DNA from 3 places in the Sporofaciens sp. JLR.KK001 genome. Region 1 is predicted to be linked to each of the others. Evidence: predicted binding sites of a transcription regulator. Region 1 holds the regulator's gene; each other region holds the start of a gene.
What was found. Region 1 encodes HrcA, which represses chaperone genes, less so after heat shock. Its sites were predicted from a motif close to TGTTAGCACTCNNNNNNNNNGAGTGCTAACA; they were not measured.
Positions count from the first base shown of each region.

Region 2: VSQ62_RS23910 (Hsp20/alpha crystallin family protein) is a predicted target of HrcA. The motif match lies at 4,792-4,822, and genes of this name have one in related genera.
Region 3: htpG (molecular chaperone HtpG) is a predicted target of HrcA. The motif match lies at 1,605-1,635, and genes of this name have one in related genera.

Region 1 is NZ_JAYMNO010000001.1:3,329,102-3,335,173, reverse strand. It holds gene VSQ62_RS17210 (M20 family metallo-hydrolase) at 1-180, shown strand, start outside; gene VSQ62_RS17205 (FadR/GntR family transcriptional regulator) at 202-1,200, shown strand; gene VSQ62_RS17200 (nitroreductase family protein) at 1,231-1,755, shown strand; gene VSQ62_RS17195 (hypothetical protein) at 1,859-2,050, shown strand; gene VSQ62_RS17190 (hypothetical protein) at 2,099-2,392, shown strand; gene hrcA (heat-inducible transcriptional repressor HrcA) at 2,630-3,673, shown strand; gene grpE (nucleotide exchange factor GrpE) at 3,692-4,390, shown strand; gene dnaK (molecular chaperone DnaK) at 4,403-6,072, shown strand, end outside.
Region 2 is NZ_JAYMNO010000001.1:4,703,953-4,710,024, reverse strand. It holds gene eno (phosphopyruvate hydratase) at 1-128, shown strand, start outside; gene secG (preprotein translocase subunit SecG) at 252-494, shown strand; gene rnr (ribonuclease R) at 584-2,770, shown strand; gene smpB (SsrA-binding protein SmpB) at 2,733-3,200, shown strand; gene VSQ62_RS23920 (hypothetical protein) at 3,225-3,461, shown strand; gene VSQ62_RS23915 (zinc-ribbon domain-containing protein) at 3,544-4,164, shown strand; gene VSQ62_RS23910 (Hsp20/alpha crystallin family protein) at 4,265-4,690, opposite strand; gene VSQ62_RS23905 (helix-turn-helix domain-containing protein) at 4,887-5,237, opposite strand; gene VSQ62_RS23900 (DEAD/DEAH box helicase) at 5,502-6,072, shown strand, end outside.
Region 3 is NZ_JAYMNO010000001.1:4,354,036-4,360,107, forward strand. It holds gene htpG (molecular chaperone HtpG) at 1-1,519, opposite strand, end outside; gene VSQ62_RS22075 (IS4 family transposase) at 1,966-3,279, opposite strand; gene VSQ62_RS22080 (DegV family protein) at 3,398-6,072, opposite strand, start outside.

The DNA.
Region 1 (6,072 bases):
CTTCCAAGCGGTGCGGGACACGACGCCCTTGAGATCGGTCAGGTGATCCCGACTGTGATGCTGTTCGTTCCAAGTAAGGAAGGAAGAAGCCATTGTCCGGTAGAATTCACGAAATACAGTGACTTTGCGAAAGCATCTGTGGTTATGACTGAGCTAGCCAAGGAACTTCTTGTAAAGTAGAATTGGAAAACGGAGAGTTATATGACAGGATTGAACCCGGTAAATAAAAAGGAGAATCTACGATTACTCAGGAGTGCGCTCAGGCTTACGCAGAAGGAATTTATAGATCGTTTTCTGTCCTCGGCGGACGGTAAGCCGATGATGAGTATTGCAACATTTTCTAATCTGGAATCCAGGGACGGAGTAAGAATGAATGAAGTGATCCTTGCGGTGTCGGAGAAGCTTGGTATTGATTCTATGCTGTTTTCAATACCTCCGGAGGAATTCTCAGAGAGGATCCAGGTGCTTCTGCCAAGTGATACGGCCGGAGATGCGGCCGGAAAAGGCCGTGCGAAGAAGGGCAATATCAATCATCTGGTGAACCGTCTTACCATGTATTTTGCAGAACAGATCTTTGAAAAGCGGCTGAAGAAGGGTGATAAGATTGAGTCGGACAGAGTGCTGTCCCAGAAGATGAATGTGGGGAGGTCCGCGATCCGGGAGGCGCTTAAGGTCCTGGAGGTTCTGGGGATGATCGATATCCGGCCCGGACAGGGCACTTATATCAGCAACCATGAAGCCAGCTTCTTTATCGTTCCCCTGTCATGGTCTCTGTTCCTCAATGGGGGTCAGATCGACAGTATTGTGGAGGTCCGGAATCTCCTGGAGGTGAAGGCGGCTTATCTGGCGGCAAAGTGTACGGATAAGGAGTGCCTGGACAGATTGTATGATATCTCGCACAAGCTCCATAAGGCTTATGTGGAGAAGGATTTTAAGGAGTTTCTGGACGGTGACCTGGAGTTCCATATCTGTATCGCGGAGTGTTCCGGCAACCAGGTGATCTACAGCATGATCCAGACCATCAGCAATCTGATGCGGCATGTCAGCGGCAGCGGTATGGTCGATGAGGAGCAGCTTAAGGATATCTATGAGGAGCATCAGAGGGTATATGGACTGATCCTGGCGAAGGATGCTGAAGGAGCGTCTGAAGCGATGAAAGAACATCTTGAGAAATCACTTGGGCGTTACGATTACAGATAATGAGCATTATAGAGAAAGAGGTGTAAAGAGATGGATTTATTAGAGGTTATGACAAATCGCAGAAGTGTTAGGAGCTATACGGAAGAGGAGATCCCTGCCGAGAAGCTTGAGAAGATCCTGCAGGCAGGACTTCTGGCTGAGTCCGGGAAGAACTTAAAGCCCTGGGAATTTATCGTGGTGGAAGACAGAGAGGTGCTTGCGAAGATGGCGAAGAGCCGGGCGGCCGGCGGAGCCATGCTTGAGCATGCCAAATGTGCCGTTGTTGTCGTGGGAGATACGGAGAAGACGGACGTATGGGCTGAGGACTGTTCGGTTGCTATGGCGCATATGCATCTGATGGCAGACTGCCTTGGTGTTGGGAGCTGCTGGGTGCAGGGAAGGCTTCGGAAGGCTGCGGATGAGAGGACGACGGAAGAGCATATCAGGGAGCTGCTTGCGATTCCGGAGAAATATGCATTAGAAGCGATCCTGGCGCTGGGAATGACGAAGGAACATCCGGAGGCGCATTCTCTTGAGGAGCTACCGATGGAGAAGGTGCATAGAGGGAAATTCTAAAAAAGCTTTACACCTTATGTCCTATCTATTATAATAAAGATAGAAACCATGTTTTGATACACGCAGCATGTAGATGTGCAGATAGCGGATAGGTGGTGAGTATATGCCAAGTAATGGAGAGATTGTTAAAGATGTAGTTGATCAATTCCAAAAGATTCAGGCTCATATGAAGAATGCCAAAAAGGAAAATGCGGTTGAAACATATGAGGGATTGAAGGACGATTATTTATCATTAAAGGCAGTTTTGACTTCATTGGGCGTTAATCTGACAGATATCGATAAGATTAAAGAATAGCTTATTTATCTTGACATTGAAAGTTGCCAGGACAGGAAGGGAATAATTATGAAAGTGTATGATTCAGTGAAGAAGGAAGAGGTAGAGGTCAATGGAACCAAGGGCTTGATCGATATTATGCGGGATGGTCGTCAGGTGGATCTCTATCTGAAGGAAAAGAAGTCGGATGCGGACGGCTATATGAGCTGGGATGTGGAGCACTGGTCTAGCATTGACGTGAAGAGGTTCATCCGTTGTTATTCTCTGGAAGGACGAGTATTAGGAGAGTCTACGGGACATAATATCTATGACCTGGAGAACGAGTTCAAGCCGGAGGAAGCAGCGAAGATCGAGTTAAGTTAATAGGCAGGAATGAAGATGCCCCGAACCGGTAGAAGGTATGGGGCATTTTTCAATGCTGATTTATACACTTTATAAAATTTACAAAACATGCATTTTTCTAAAATGGTTATTGAAAAGCTATAAAAAAAATATAAAGAGTGTTGACAAAAGAAATAGGTAGTGATACATTAATAGTCGAAGATGTTAGCACTCAAAATTATAGAGTGCTAACAGATGAATCCGAAAGGAGGAGGATAGATGGTAACAGAACACGGGCTTAGCGACCGTAAGATGAAGATTCTGCATGCAGTCATCAAGAATTATCTTGAAACCGGCGAACCGGTCGGTTCCAGGACGATCTCTAAGTACACAGATCTGAATCTTAGTTCTGCAACAATCCGCAATGAGATGGCCGACTTAGAAGAGCTGGGATATATCCTGCAGCCTCATACGTCAGCCGGACGTATTCCTTCGGATAAAGGCTACAGACTATATGTAGATATGCTGATGGAGGAGAAGGAGCAGGAGCTATCCGAGATGCAGGAGCAGATGCTTGATAAGGCAGACAAGATGGAACAGCTTCTTAAGCAGGCGGCGAGGGTTCTGGCAAGCAATACGAATTACGCGACCATGGTTTCCACTCCGATGAACAATTCGAACAAGATCAAGTTCATTCAGTTATCTATGGTAGACGAAGAACAGGTGATCGCGGTGATTGTGCTTGGCGGCAATGTGATCAAGAACAAGATCATCGATGTAGAGGAGCCGCTCAGCAATGAGAACCTGCTGAAGCTTAACATGTTGCTCAACACGACGCTGAACGGTATGTCGATCGAGGAGATCAATCTGGGATTGATCGCGCGGCTTAAGGAACAGGCGGGGATACACAGCAGTGTGATCAGCAACGTTCTGGATGCGGTGGCGGATGCGATTCAGGTCGAGGAAGATATGCAGATCTATACAAGCGGCGCGACGAATATTTTCAAATACCCGGAGCTAAGCGATAATCAGAGTGCGCAGGAGATCATCAATGCATTCGAAGAAAAGCAGCAATTGACAGAGCTGGTGACACAGACGTTGGCGAAGGAGGACAATACCGGGATTCAGGTGTACATCGGGGATGAGACTCCGGTCCAGACCATGAAAGACTGCAGTGTCGTTACCGCAACGTATGAATTAGGCGACGGCATGAAGGGAACGATAGGTATTATCGGACCAAAGAGAATGGATTATGAACATGTGTTAAAATCAATGAAACGGCTCCAGAACGAGCTGGATCAGATGTTTCATAAAAAAGAATAAAGAAAGGTGGAATTACCCTTGGAGAATCATAAGGAGAAAAGCCAGGAAGAGATGGTAAAAGAGGCTGTGGAGGAAGCGAAGAAGGCGGCAGAGGAGCAGGAGTCCCAGACAGAAGAGACGGACTCCCAGGTAGAGACAGCCGTTGACGAAGCAGAGACGGCAGAAGATGCCGAAGCACAGGAAGATACGGATACCGGGGAAGAGGCAGAGGAAGGCGATGCAGACGGCAAGGATGATAAGAAGTCCGGCAAGAAGCTGTTTGGCAAGAAGAATAAGAAGGATAAGAAGGATGAGAAGATCGAGGAGCTTACCGACAGGCTTACCCGGCAGATGGCAGAGTTTGATAACTTCCGCAAGCGTACAGAGAAGGAGAAGTCCCAGATGTACGAGATAGGTGCGAAAGATATCATAGATAAGATCCTTCCGGTAGTTGACAATTTCGAGCGAGGGCTTGGAGCGGTCAAGGAAGGGGAGAAGGAGGATCCCTTCATCCAGGGAATGGAGAAGGTGTATAAGCAGTTGATGACTACGCTGGAGAGTGTGGAGGTCAAACCGATCGAAGCGGTCGGCAAGGAGTTCAATCCGGATTTCCACAACGCAGTGATGCATGTAGAGGATGAGAACTTCGGCGAGAATATCATAGCCGAAGAATTCCAGAAGGGTTACATGTACCGCGATTCAGTAGTCAGACACAGTATGGTGAAAGTAGCAAATTAGGAGGAAATAACAATGGGCAAGATTATAGGAATTGATTTGGGTACGACAAACAGTTGTGTAGCAGTTATGGAAGGCGGCCAGCCAACAGTCATCGCCAATACAGAGGGCGCAAGGACCACACCGTCTGTAGTAGCATTTTCTAAGACGGGCGAGCGTCTGGTAGGCGAGCCTGCGAAGCGTCAGGCAGTAACCAACGCAGAGAGAACCATCTCATCTATCAAGAGAGAGATGGGAAGCGATTACAGAGTAACCATCGACGAGAAGAAGTATTCTCCGCAGGAGATCTCAGCTATGATCCTTCAGAAGTTAAAAGCAGACGCAGAAGGATACCTGGGTGAGAAGGTGACGGAAGCAGTCATCACCGTACCGGCTTATTTCAATGACGCACAGCGTCAGGCAACCAAGGACGCGGGTAAGATCGCCGGACTTGATGTGAAGCGTATCATCAACGAGCCTACGGCTGCAGCCCTTGCATACGGCCTTGACAATGAGAAAGAACAGAAGATCATGGTATATGACCTTGGCGGCGGTACCTTCGACGTATCCATCATCGAGATCGGCGACGGCGTGATCGAAGTATTATCTACAGCAGGTAACAACCGTCTTGGAGGAGATGATTTCGACCAGAAGATCACAGACTATATGATCGCGGAATTCAAGAAGCAGGAGGGCGTAGACTTATCCACAGATAAGATGGCGCTCCAGAGATTAAAAGAAGCGGCAGAGAAGGCGAAGAAGGAACTGTCTTCCGCAACGACGACCAATATCAACCTGCCGTTCATTACCGCAACGGCTGAAGGTCCGAAGCATTTCGATATGAACCTGACAAGAGCGAAATTCGACGAGCTGACACACGACCTGGTAGAGAAGACCTCCGAGCCGGTGAAGAGAGCATTATCCGATGCAGGGATCAACGCATCCGAGCTTGGCCAGGTACTTCTGGTCGGCGGTTCCACACGTATCCCGGCCGTGCAGGAAGAAGTGAAGCGTCTGACAGGCAAGGAGCCAAGCAAGTCTCTGAATCCGGATGAGTGTGTAGCGCTTGGCGCATCCGTCCAGGGCGGCAAGCTTGCTGGAGACGCGGGTGCAGGAGATATCCTTCTTCTTGACGTAACGCCATTGTCATTGTCCATCGAGACTATGGGCGGTGTTGCTACAAGGCTGATCGAGAGGAATACCACCATCCCGACCAAGAAGAGCCAGATCTTCTCAACGGCGGCAGATAACCAGACAGCGGTTGATATCAATGTTGTACAGGGTGAGAGACAGTTCGCGAGAGATAACAAGTCCCTTGGACAGTTCAGACTGGACGGAATCGCACCGGCTCCGCGCGGAGTACCGCAGATTGAGGTTACCTTCGATATCGATGCCAACGGTATCGTGAATGTATCTGCAAAAGACCTTGGAACAGGTAAGGAACAGCATATCACCATCACGGCAGGCTCCAATATGTCTGATGAGGATATTGATAAGGCAGTCAAGGAAGCGGCGGCTTTCGAGGCTCAGGATAAGAAGCGTAAGGAAGGAATCGACGCCAAGAACGAGGCCGATTCACTGCTCTTCCAGACAGAGAAGGCTCTTTCAGAGGTCGGAGATAAGATCGACGCGGCAGATAAGTCTGCGGTAGAGGCAGACTGCAAGGCACTCAGAGAGATCCTTGACAAGGTGAACATGGATGATAT
Region 2 (6,072 bases), 1.4 Mb from region 1:
CATTCAATTCCGGTCAGATCAAGACCGGGGCGCCGTGCCGTTCCGAACGGGTAGAAAAGTATAACCAGCTTCTGAGGATCGAAGAGAAACTAGGGGATGTGGCGGAGTATGGCAATCCATTCTTATGATGGGGGATATCACATTTCTCAATTCGGGACGCAGTAAAATTGAAAAATACTGCGTCCCCCTTCTTGCTATTTTGGGTATCTTGTGCTAGAATGATAGAGGTTCAGTTGCAGGAGGTGTAGAAGGTGGAGATTTTAAAAATTGTTTTAATGATCATATTTGCAATAGACTGTATTGCACTTACAGCTATCGTTCTGATGCAGGAGGGTAAGTCTGCAGGACTTGGCACGATCAGCGGTATGGCAGACACTTACTGGGGACAGAACAAGGGCCGTTCCATGGAGGGTGCGCTTGTGAAGTCTACGAAGTTCCTTGCAGTCCTGTTTATTGTATTGGCAGCAGTGTTGAATTTGAAGGTGTTTGCATAAGATTAGGTATATTTTTGTGAGACGATGGGACACTCCTGTGTAGGAGTGTCTATTTGTATATAGGGGATTTGTGAGGAGAGGTATAGAAGATGGAGCAGGGTTTTGAGAAGCGAAGGAAGGTAGTCTATGATCTGATGTGTGACAGCCTGTATGTGCCTATGAAGTTTAAGGAGCTGGCGATGCTCCTGCAGGTTCCAAAGGAGCAGAGGGATGAGCTTAAGAAAGTGCTGGAGTCATTGGAGGCGGACGGTAAGATATATCTGTCGAAGAGAGGGAAATACTGCCGCGGCGAGGCGAAGCGCCTGACAGGCGTTTTCCGTGCCAATGTAAGAGGATTTGGGTTTGTCATCACTGAGGATGAGAACGCGGATGTATATATCAGAGAAGAAGATACGAACGGTGCGTTTGACGGAGATCAGGTGGAGTTCGTACTTACACGGGAAGCGAAGGGAAGAAGCCGTGAAGGCAAGATCGTGAGGATCATCGCCAGGGGAGTGACCCGGATAGTCGGCCTGTATCAGCGCAGAGATCCGCAGAATTATGGATTCGTGATACCGGATAATCAGAAGTTCGCCCGGGATGTTTTTATCCCCATTGAGAAGTCGAAGGGTGCGGTGGACGGCCACAAGGTTGTAGCGGAACTTACTTCTTACGGGGAGGAAGGTAAGAAGCCGGAAGGCAGGGTGACGGAGATTATCGGACATATCAATGATCCGGGCACGGATATCATGTCGATCGTCAAGGGTTATGGACTTCCGGTGGAATTCTCAGAGAAGATCCTGAATCAGGCGGAGCGGGCGGCCAAGGATGTCAGTGAGGCAGATATGGCCGGAAGGAAGGATCTGAGAGGCTGGCAGATGGTGACCATCGACGGGGAGGATGCCAAGGATCTGGATGATGCAGTCTCGGTGACCAGAGAAGGGGACAACTATATCCTGGGAGTTCACATTGCGGATGTGACCAATTATGTTCAGGAGAACAGCGCGATCGACCGGGAAGCCAGGGAGAGGGGGACGAGCGTCTACCTTGTGGACCGGGTTATCCCGATGTTACCCCATAAGCTGTCTAACGGGATTTGTTCTCTGAATGCCGGGACAGACCGTCTGGCGTTAAGCTGCATTATGACGGTGAATCCCAAAGGGGTCGTGATCGGGCATGAGATCGCGGAGACGGTGATACATGTAGATGAGAGGATGACTTATACCAGTGTGAAGAAGATCCTGGAAGATAGGGATCCGGAAGAGACGGCAAGATACCGGGAGTTGGTCCCTATGTTCGAACGAATGTATGAGCTGTCTCGGATCGTCCGCGGGCGCAGACAGCGGCGGGGCTCCATTGATTTTGATTTCCCGGAGTCGAAGCTTGTGCTCGATGAGGATGGGAGACCGCTGGAGATCAGGCCTTATGACCGCAATACTGCGACGAAGATTATTGAGGATTTCATGCTTCTGGCCAATGAGACGGTAGCGGAAGATTATTATTGGCAGGAGCTTCCGTTTGTATATCGTACCCATGAGGTGCCGGACGAGGAGAAGATACGGGCGCTTGCGACATTTATCAATAATTTCGGTTATTCCATGCATATCGGAGTCAATGAGATCCGGCCCAAGGAGATCCAGAAGCTTCTTGCCAGGGTGGAGAATACTCCGGAGGAAGCGCTGATCTGCCGTTTGGCGCTTCGCTCTATGAAGCAGGCGAGATATATGCCGGAGAATATCGGGCATTTCGGACTGGCGGCCAATTACTATACTCATTTTACCTCACCGATCCGAAGATATCCGGATCTTCAGATCCACAGGATCATCAAGGATAATTTAAGAGGGCGGATGGATGAGAAGAAGATCGCGCATTATCAGGGAATCCTTCAGGAGATAACGAAGCATTCCAGTGAGATGGAACGTAGAGCCGACGAAGCGGAACGAGAGACGGTCAAGCTTAAGAAGGCAGAATACATGCGGCAGCATATCGGGGAAGAATTTGACGGAGTGATCTCCGGTATGACCAAATGGGGCATGTATGTGGAGCTGCCGAATACGGTAGAAGGTCTGGTGCATGTGACGAATATGACGGATGATCATTACGATTACTATGAAGACAGATATGAGATGGCGGGGAGCCATACCCGCAGATCATACAAATTAGGTCAGCAGATACGCGTGAGGGTCCTTGGTGTGGACCGGCTGATGCGCACGATAGACTTTGAAGTGGTGGGAAATGCACCGGGGAGGGGGAAGACAGATGGCGAAGACGAATGGCAAGATGATCGCGAACAATAAGAAGGCGTATCATGATTATTTTATACTGGATACCTACGAAGCGGGGATCGCTCTTCACGGAACGGAAGTGAAATCCCTCAGAATGGGCAAATGCAGCATCAAAGAATCATTTATCCGGGTGGAGAACGGCGAGGTCTACATCTACGGCATGCATATCAGCCCGTATGAGAAGGGGAATATATTCAATAAGGATCCGTTAAGGATCCGCAAGCTCCTTCTTCACAAGTCGGAGATCAATAAATTGTTGGGCAAGACGAAGGAAAAGGGGGTGGCGGTCGTCCCCCTTAAGGTATATTTTAAAGGCAGTCTGGTGAAGATCGAGATCGGTCTTGCGAAGGGGAAGAAGCTGTATGACAAGCGTCAGGACATAGCGAAGAAGGACCAGCAGAGAGAGGCACAGAGAGACTTTAAGATACGGAATTTCAGTTGAGTTTTGTTAAGGAGGCAAAAGAAGATGGTACCGACGAAGAAAGATGATCTGAGGAAGCTGGTGACGCAGACGACGATAGAGACCTATGAAGAACTGACGCCGCAGCTCGTCAGGCTGATCGAGCAGACGAAGCAGGATCATTCGCTTAGCGAGGCGCAGAAGCAGGATGAGATATCCCTGCATATGCTTGGGTATGTGAAATCCTGTACCAATGAGATCATTGTCGAAGTGTTGGCGGAGATCCTGGGGCTTGACGACTGAGGAATAGATGAAAAAATGATTGCGTTAACGGCGGATTAGGAATACAATAGTATCAGAACATACAGTGAAAGGAAGAAGAGATATGGCATATTGTGTAAAATGTGGTGCAAAGGTGGACGACGGAACCATGTCATGCCCGCAGTGCGGCGCGCCGATACCGGAGCTTGCCGGGGGACGTTCGGACAGCCGGACAGCCGGGAGTACGGCTGATTACAGTCAGTCGGGCGGACAGGAATATACGTATGGGCAAGGATATACATATAACCAGAGCAATGGTTCAGGGACGGCAGGGTATGCACAGGAGCCGTATGGTTCATATGGATATGGTTCATATGGATATGGTTCGCAGGCGTATTTTGACCGGAGCGAAGTGAGCCGCAACAAAGCGATGGGCGTACTGTCTTACATCGGGATATTGGTGCTGATACCGCTGATCGCGGGAGATAAGCAGTCGCAGTATGTCAAACAGCATGTGAACCAGGGGTTGATACTATATATTCTATCCAAGATCATTGATTTTATAGAGGGCGACTGGTTCTGGGGAATACATTCGTTCTTCCATTTTGGTGGGAACCTATTCTCCTGGGCGTTTGATATCATAGACCTTGCCCTGCTGATCCTCCTGATCATGGGGATTGTAACGGCGTGCAGAGGTGAGAGAAGAGGGCTGCCGTTTATTGGTAAGATTAAGTTATTCAAATAAGAAGTTATTAAAGACAAGGCATCGTGCCTGCGGATCATCCGTAGGTACGATGCCTTTCTCATATGTCTTCTCGAAGCCCGACCGGCGCTGTGCCTGCCGCTTACTCGATTGTGATCAGTCTCGGCTGTTCTTCCTGCTTCTGGATCTCCTTAGGGAAAGTCAGGTGAAGAACACCGTCCTTGAACGCTGCTCTGATGTCATCCTGAGTCAGCGCGTCGCCCACATAGAAGCTTCTGTTGCAGGTGCCGGTGTAGCGTTCCTTGTGGATACAGTTGCCCTTGGCATCCTTCTCCTCCTTCGTCATATCCTTATGGGCGGAGATTGTGAGGTATCCGTCCTTAAGATCAGCCTTGATGTCTTCCTTGGTATATCCCGGAAGCTCCATCTCTACCATATAATTGCCGTCCTTCTCATGAATATCCGTCTTCATGATCTGGGCAGATGTATGATCGTAGGAACGGCTAAAGAACGGATCGTTGAACATATCATCGAATAAATTGTTGAAACTTCTGTTTGCTAATAACATAAATCATTCCTCCTTGAAAATCTTCTTATGGTTTATTATATCCCATAAGATATGAAAATTATTTATTGTTTTGTTTGCTATATATATTATATAACACATATTGTTAGCAGAGTCAATAGGTGAGTGCTAAAAAGTTGAAAAAAATAACAATGAGATCAGGAGGCAGGTGAATGATTCACATGCCTCCTGCGCGTGTCTAATTATTCAGTTCTTCGTCTTGTAGTTCCAGTAAGTGAAGATGTTTGAGCAGATCTTCCTGGGAGCGTGTAGACAGACGGTAATATCTTACCAGCAGATTTTGTGCGTCAATGGAATCTGCGCGGGATTCATCCAGAGATATGGAATCGGAATGCGTACCATCCAGAAGATAATCAACAGGTACATGAAAGAGGTTGGAGAATGCTACCAGCTTCTCATGGGAGGGCTGCCGGTTCTTCGTCTCATAACCGGCAATGGTAGAACGTGCAACATTGATGCGTTGTGCAACAAACTCCTGTGACATGTTATTTTTCTGACGCAGAGCTTTTAGTTTTTCGGCGAATGCCATGGTAAGAATTCCTCCTTTGTACATTATGGAATATTTTACCAATTGTGGCAGAAAAGAACATACAATGTGCCGTAAGTAAACTGAAAGTGCCGAAAAGCAACATATATGCGCCCAGAGGACGGCAGACAGATGCTTGCGATACCGCTGACAGCCTTTGACGGAAGAGACGGGAAGATTGTAATGGATTGACAGAACAAGCTTGAATTCCGATATTAAATCATATATACTAAAAAAATAAAACTAATTAAAGAAAGAGAAATATGGATGATGTCAGCAAAAGATAAGCAGAGATCGGCGATTAATTTCTTATTCACCCCGGAGGGATTTACTCCGGACATATCGTCGCTCGAATCAGAAAAGGACCAGCAGGAAGCTGTAAAGTGGATAGCAGAAGGCGGATATGCCGCCCTCTATCAGTTTGGACTGGGGGGAAGACCTGCAGAACCTACACCTTCGGAAAGTTTTTTGTATCAGGTGGCGGATACATTTTTTAAACAGCTTACGGATCTGCCGGAGCTTGAACTGGTGCGCCAGAAAGCGAAGGTAACGTTAGGGGAAGAGACGGCCGAGGAGCTTCTCTGGGCGGTTCCGTTTGTGATCGGCGCCGAGTATATCTCGAAGAAGTGGCTTAAGAATGCATTCAAGAAGCTCCAGGCGATCTTCGCCAGAGAGATTGCGGCTTATGACGGCACGGTGGAGATGTATCTGACGGAGAAGAACCAGGAACTTCGGGTGCCGGAGAGGGTATTCTTCCATCTGGTAGAGAACCCTAAGGATGATTGTCCGTTCGCGTTCCTGGCTACCTATGCGACGAAGGGAACGGACGGGAAGGTGA
Region 3 (6,072 bases), 1.0 Mb from region 1:
TATACTGGCTCTGCTGGATCTCATCCGTCACATAGTAGATGGTCGTCTTGATCTCTTCTACTTTGTTCTCATCTGTATTCTCATCACCGCTGCCTTCGGCTTCATCCTTCTTATCGTTCGGCTCAACGACCTCGCCGCCGTTCTCCTCAATGCAGTCCTTAAGCGTCAGATACTTGCTGTCAATATTCTTGAACAGGATCGCATCCTTCATCTTGTCACAGAACTTCTCATCCTTCAAGCAGCCAAACTTGATAAATGGGCTGATATCATCCCAGTATTTTTCGTAATCCTCTCTCTTCGTCTTGCACATTCCGGAAAGCTTGTCAGCCACCTTCTTGGAAATGTAATCGGCGATCTTATTGACGAATCCGTCATTCTGCAGCGCACTTCTCGATACATTCAGCGGCAAGTCCGGACAATCGATCACACCCTTTAACACCATCAGGAATTCCGGAATGACTTCCTTGATATTATCGGCGATAAATACCTGGTTGTTGTATAGCTTAATGGTTCCTTCGATCGAATCATACTCCGTATTGATTCTCGGGAAATATAAAATTCCCTTCAAATTAAACGGATAATCCATGTTCAGATGGATCCAGAACAACGGCTCCTTGTAATCTAAGAATACCTTGCGGTAGAACTCCTGATAATCCTCGTCAGAACAGTCGTTGGGGTGCTTGGTCCACAGCGGATGGATATCACTTAAGGAGACCGGACGCTTATTGATCTTCACCTTCTCTTTGGCAGGTTCTACCTCAACCATCTCTTTTTCGCCGTCTTCATTCTCCTTCTCCTCCATCTTGGCTTCCTCATGGATATGCTCGACAACCACATCATCATCCTTCAAGTCTGCCTCGTCGATGGTCTCATACTCCTGCTCTGCATTCGCCTTGGAGAGGAAAATCTCTACCGGCATGAATGAACAGTATTTCTCAATGACCTCTCTAACGCGGTATTCGTTAGAGAACTCCAAACTGTCGTCGTTCAGGAACAGGGTGATCTCTGTTCCCACGCCTTCCTTATTGCCTTCATCCATCTCATACTCGGTGCCGCCGTCGCTTACCCAGTGTACCGGCTTCGCTCCTTCTCTATAAGAAAGCGTATCGATATGGACCTCATCTGCCACCATGAACGCAGAATAGAAACCAAGTCCGAAATGACCGATCATGTCGTCTTCTGTCGTCTTGTCTTTGTATTTCTCAAGAAACTCTGTCGCACCGGAGAATGCGATCTGCGTGATATACTCTTCCACCTCTTCGGCCGTCATACCAAGTCCGTTGTCGGTGAACTTCAACGTCTTCTCTTCCGGATTCACTTCTATCTTGATAGACGGTTTGTAATCATCCGGCAACTGATATTCTCCCATCATATCCAGTTTCTTTAACTTCGTGATCGCATCGCATCCGTTAGATACCATTTCACGTGCGAAAATATCATGGTCGGAATATACCCACTTCTTGATGATCGGGAATATATTCTCACTGCTGATTGATAAATTACCTTTTTTTGCTGCCATCTTTATCACTCCTACCTCATTTTATAAATATTCTTCAATAACCTAACAGATATGATAATACGGCAGGTTTTAAAAGTCAATAGAAAATTAGCACTCTTTTTTAGTGAGTGCTAACAAATTTCTTAAAAATATAAAATTTATATTAAATACATGCTATATGATATCATTTTTTCTCATGAACCAATGTCATTTACTTAACTTCTAATAATAATGTGATCTGTTGTTTTCGACCAGATTTTCTATCAACTTAAGAAAAAGAGGGGGGATTTCTATTCCCAAATGCAGATGGAATGCTGTAAAATGGGGAGTACTCCCGATTTTGTGGTGCAATGTATGGATTTATGGCAATAGAAAGACATAACAACAAGACGAATTTATGAAATTAAAAAAATCATTTTCATTCGTCTCATTTTGAGGTATATTTAGTATGTTTAGCTCTGTTTTTGTTAGTTTCGATAACAGAAGCTGATTGGAAGTTTGAACCTTGCTTGGCGTGCGAAGGTTCGCCCGGGCCTGACCGGTAGGATATTCTGAGCGATCAGGCCCTCCACGTCTAATGTTGTTGTCCCATCATGTATTCTCAAAAAGTCCCGGCATGTTTTGATTGCTTCCGAATAGTTAACCTGATATACATGTTTCGTCTTTTTTTCAGGGAGCTCTACTGCCATAGCTATTTCCGAGCAAAAATTATACAGGATTGCCCTTGCCCATACTTCCTGTACAATGTATTCATATTTTTTGGAATGAAATGCTTTGAGACACAATGGGTATTTCAGGTCACGGAAAGAAGTTTCCTCATTCCATCTTAGGTGGTACAAGTCCTTGAAATCATCGATATCGAAATCAAGATCCGGAAGATTTGTGATCAGATTTTCGTAACAGCCCTCCGATAATTCAATCCTGATGATGCGCAGGGACAGTCTGTATTCGGGATGGTCCTGTGTAATATAATCCATAGGGACATCCTGGCACACAAACCGGTATTGTTCTTCCAGTTCAGGATGAAGCCGTTTTTTCTTAGAATGTGATCTGGATAAAATACGGTCCACATGATAATCAAGCTGCCTGACGCCATTTAAAGGAACCCCCAGAATTTTTTCCGTCTTGGCATCGGTACAGCGTATGAGAAAGAACTGCCCATTTTCAATTACATGTGCAAAAGCGTTATAAGAGGCATAGCCTCTGTCACACAAATAAATGACAGGGGTATCTGCTTCGGAACGGTCAACCATCTGGCAGAATGCGCTGTATTCATTGCGTTTCCGGGAAGGCTGGATGAAGAGATCCGTAAACTTTTTGTCCAGAACAGAAAAGAAAGCATTGATATGGATTTGGTTAAATCCTCTGGTGGACTTTCCATTTGGTTCAAAGAAAGTATCCGGATCATCCGGATTCCTGAAAATATCGGCCGCAGAACCATCACAAGCGACTAAGGAATATTTGCCTTTAAACAACTTCTTTTTACACTTTTGAGTAAAAGAAACGAGAAGGCTTCTAAAGGCATCATTTTTAATCTTTTTGCGTTGTTTATAAAAGGCAGCTTTTGAAGGAGCATCCGTAGAACGTCCAAAAAAGCGGTAAAGTTCTTCCTTAATACAGTCAGCTTCCATAGTCAGGAGCATAAGGAGAAGATGTTTGAATCCCAGTTTTCGATTACGCGAAAAGTCTTTACCGGGATGAAGAGCATAATTTTGGGGATTGGCAGCAAGCTCATGGATGGAAGCGAGCAGCATTGCTTTGACAACATCAGCGTATTTCATAAAAGTACCTCCTTAATCAGGTGAAAGTAAATAATGAATAAACAGTTCCTGATTAATTGGCCTTTTTCTGAGTAATCAGAAAAAGGCCGCACATTTTGAGGTACTTGTCAAGTAATAATTAAAAAATTTGGGTTACTGGTAGAAAAAAAGAATTCGGACATAATATCCGAATTCTCGTTAAGTAAATGACATTGCTCATGAACAGCAGACCAAAGGAACCTGGACCGCAATTGCTTGCAATCGCAGAGGAAGCTTTTTGCAGATACACCCTTTCAAACGGACAGTACTGCCGTACCAGATATTGGATATAGTCGAGCCTTTTCTCATCCATTCCGGCATATGTGATAAATAAAATACGCCTGTCGATATTCCTTGTATCCCGGAGTACCTTCCTGATATAGCGTTTCGCCACATGTTCAAAATTCCCCATCTCCATACTGCCGACGGACATCTTGCTCTTCCTGAGCACAATAACCGGATGCAGAAGCAGCGCGTCGCAGAGAACCTGTATCCGCTTGGAGATCCGCCCCGACCGGCACATCATATGCGTGCTGTCGATGATGAAATCAGAAGAAATATAATATCTGAGTCTCCTTACCGCGTCCACGATCTCATTCTTTGATGCATGATTCTCCGCCATGGAAACTGCACATAATACTGCAAGTCCCATACTGCTGGAAAGATGCCCGCAATCCAACACTGTAACATTCTCGAAAGACTTCGCAGCTTCCACCGCATTCCGATACCCTTCGCTGACATGACTTGCCATAGTGATATGGATGATATTCTGCGCTTCCGTCAGCTTCTCCGCAAAGAATCTCTCATAGTCTTCCACCTCCGGAGGCTCCGAACTGCCGTTATGCCCTTTCGACATATGCATCAGCAATTCATCCGCCTTAATCTCTATCTCATCCAGAAAACGTCCCTCGTCTGTTCGCACATAGTAAGGGCACACAGAGATCCGGTATTTCTTCTTGAACGATTCAGGAAGATCACATACACTATCTGTCGTAACCATTACAGAAAGCCTTTTGGCATGCTCAAAGATCAGAACATCCTTCTCAATATCTACCTGTTTCGTCTCTTCGTTCAAGTGTACCAGTTCCTTAGGAAGGATGCTTAAGACGCCTGCCTCAAGCAGTGCACCGCTGACCGGCTTGGCCAGGTACCCGCTGAAGCCTTCCTTGCGGTAGAGAAGCTGATTATCGCTTCCCGCATTGGCTGTCAGGGCGATTACCGGCACAGTCTGACACAGCCCTCCCGGCTGTGTACGCAGCGCATGGAAACATTCTATTCCGTCCATCTCGGGCATCATATGGTCCATCAGAATACCGTCATAATACTGATTCTGTGTCAGCTTCAGGCATTCGGCGCCGCTTGAAGCCGTATCTATATGGATCTTTGTCGCCGCAAGCAGCTTACGCACAACCTCCAGGTTCATATCGTTGTCATCTACCACAAGAATATGTGCATCCGGCGCCTCGAAGCTCTGTCTGTAACGTTCCCCCTCATGGGCATGGGACCGGGAAGTAAGGGTAAATGTTCCCAGCTCCTTATCATCTATAATATCCTGCTCCAGCATGATGATAAATGTCGACCCCTTGGTATATACGCTGTTGACGCTGATCTCGCCGCCCATCAGTTCCACTAGCTGCTGGACGATACTAAGTCCCAGCCCCGTTCCTTCAATATGGCGGTTCTTCTCCTCATCCACCCTGCGGAATGCATTGAAGATATAAGGAATATTCTCCTTCTTGACTCCCTGCCCAGTATCCTCCACAGAATACCAGACACGCACCCGGTTGAGCGTCAGACGCTCACACCGAATAGAAAGCGTAACGGAACCCTCGCTGGTATATTTTACGGCATTGTTGAGCAGATTGATCAGGACCTGCTTAATCCGCACCTCATCTCCGCAGAGCATGCTGGGAATCGACGGATCCACATGGAGCTTGAATTCCAGTCCTTTCTCCTTCGCCTTTATCCATATCATATTGACGATCTCCGAGAAGAGCTTCCCTGTCTCATAGGAAACATTCACAATCTCCATCTTCCCTGATTTGATCTTGGACAGATCCAGTATATCATTGATCAATGTGAGCAGCATCTTGCTTGCACCCTGGATATTTCTTGCGTTTTCCGCAACATCTTCCGAAATATCTCCGCGCAGGATAATCTCGTTCAATCCGATGATCGTATTGATCGGCGTACGGATCTCATGACTCATGCTGGAGAAGAAATGATTCTCCGCCTCATTTAGCTCTTCGATCTCTTTCTTCTGCTGTAAAGCAAGCTCATTCTCTTTCACATAGAGCCTGTTCAGAAACATCAGCAGCACGCTTGTCAGCATTCCCACCAGTATAACAGACAACGAGGAATCAAAAAAGGACCTCTCCTGTGTATTCCTGGCAACAAACTCCGGGAAATTAAAAGCCGTATAATAGCAACCCAGTATCTCTGACAAGCACAGAATGAAAAATGTGATCATTCGCCTTCCTTCCAGAGTTATGCAGATATAGATAAAACACAGTACGAACCATTCCGGCATCCCGCTGAAGAATCCGCCCGCCGAAAAGAAGCTGACTGGGAACAGAAGAAGCAGCAGCACCGATATGGCCGTTGCTCCTGTATGGATGCGGTCCTTACGGATACTCATCTTCACAATCAGCGACATGACCACAAGGCTTACCGCCAGTATTAACAGATTCACAACACTCCTGCCCATGAGCAGTATGAACATCAACGCCAACATAGAAATGCCTGTGACAATACGAAACATACGTTCCTGCAGAC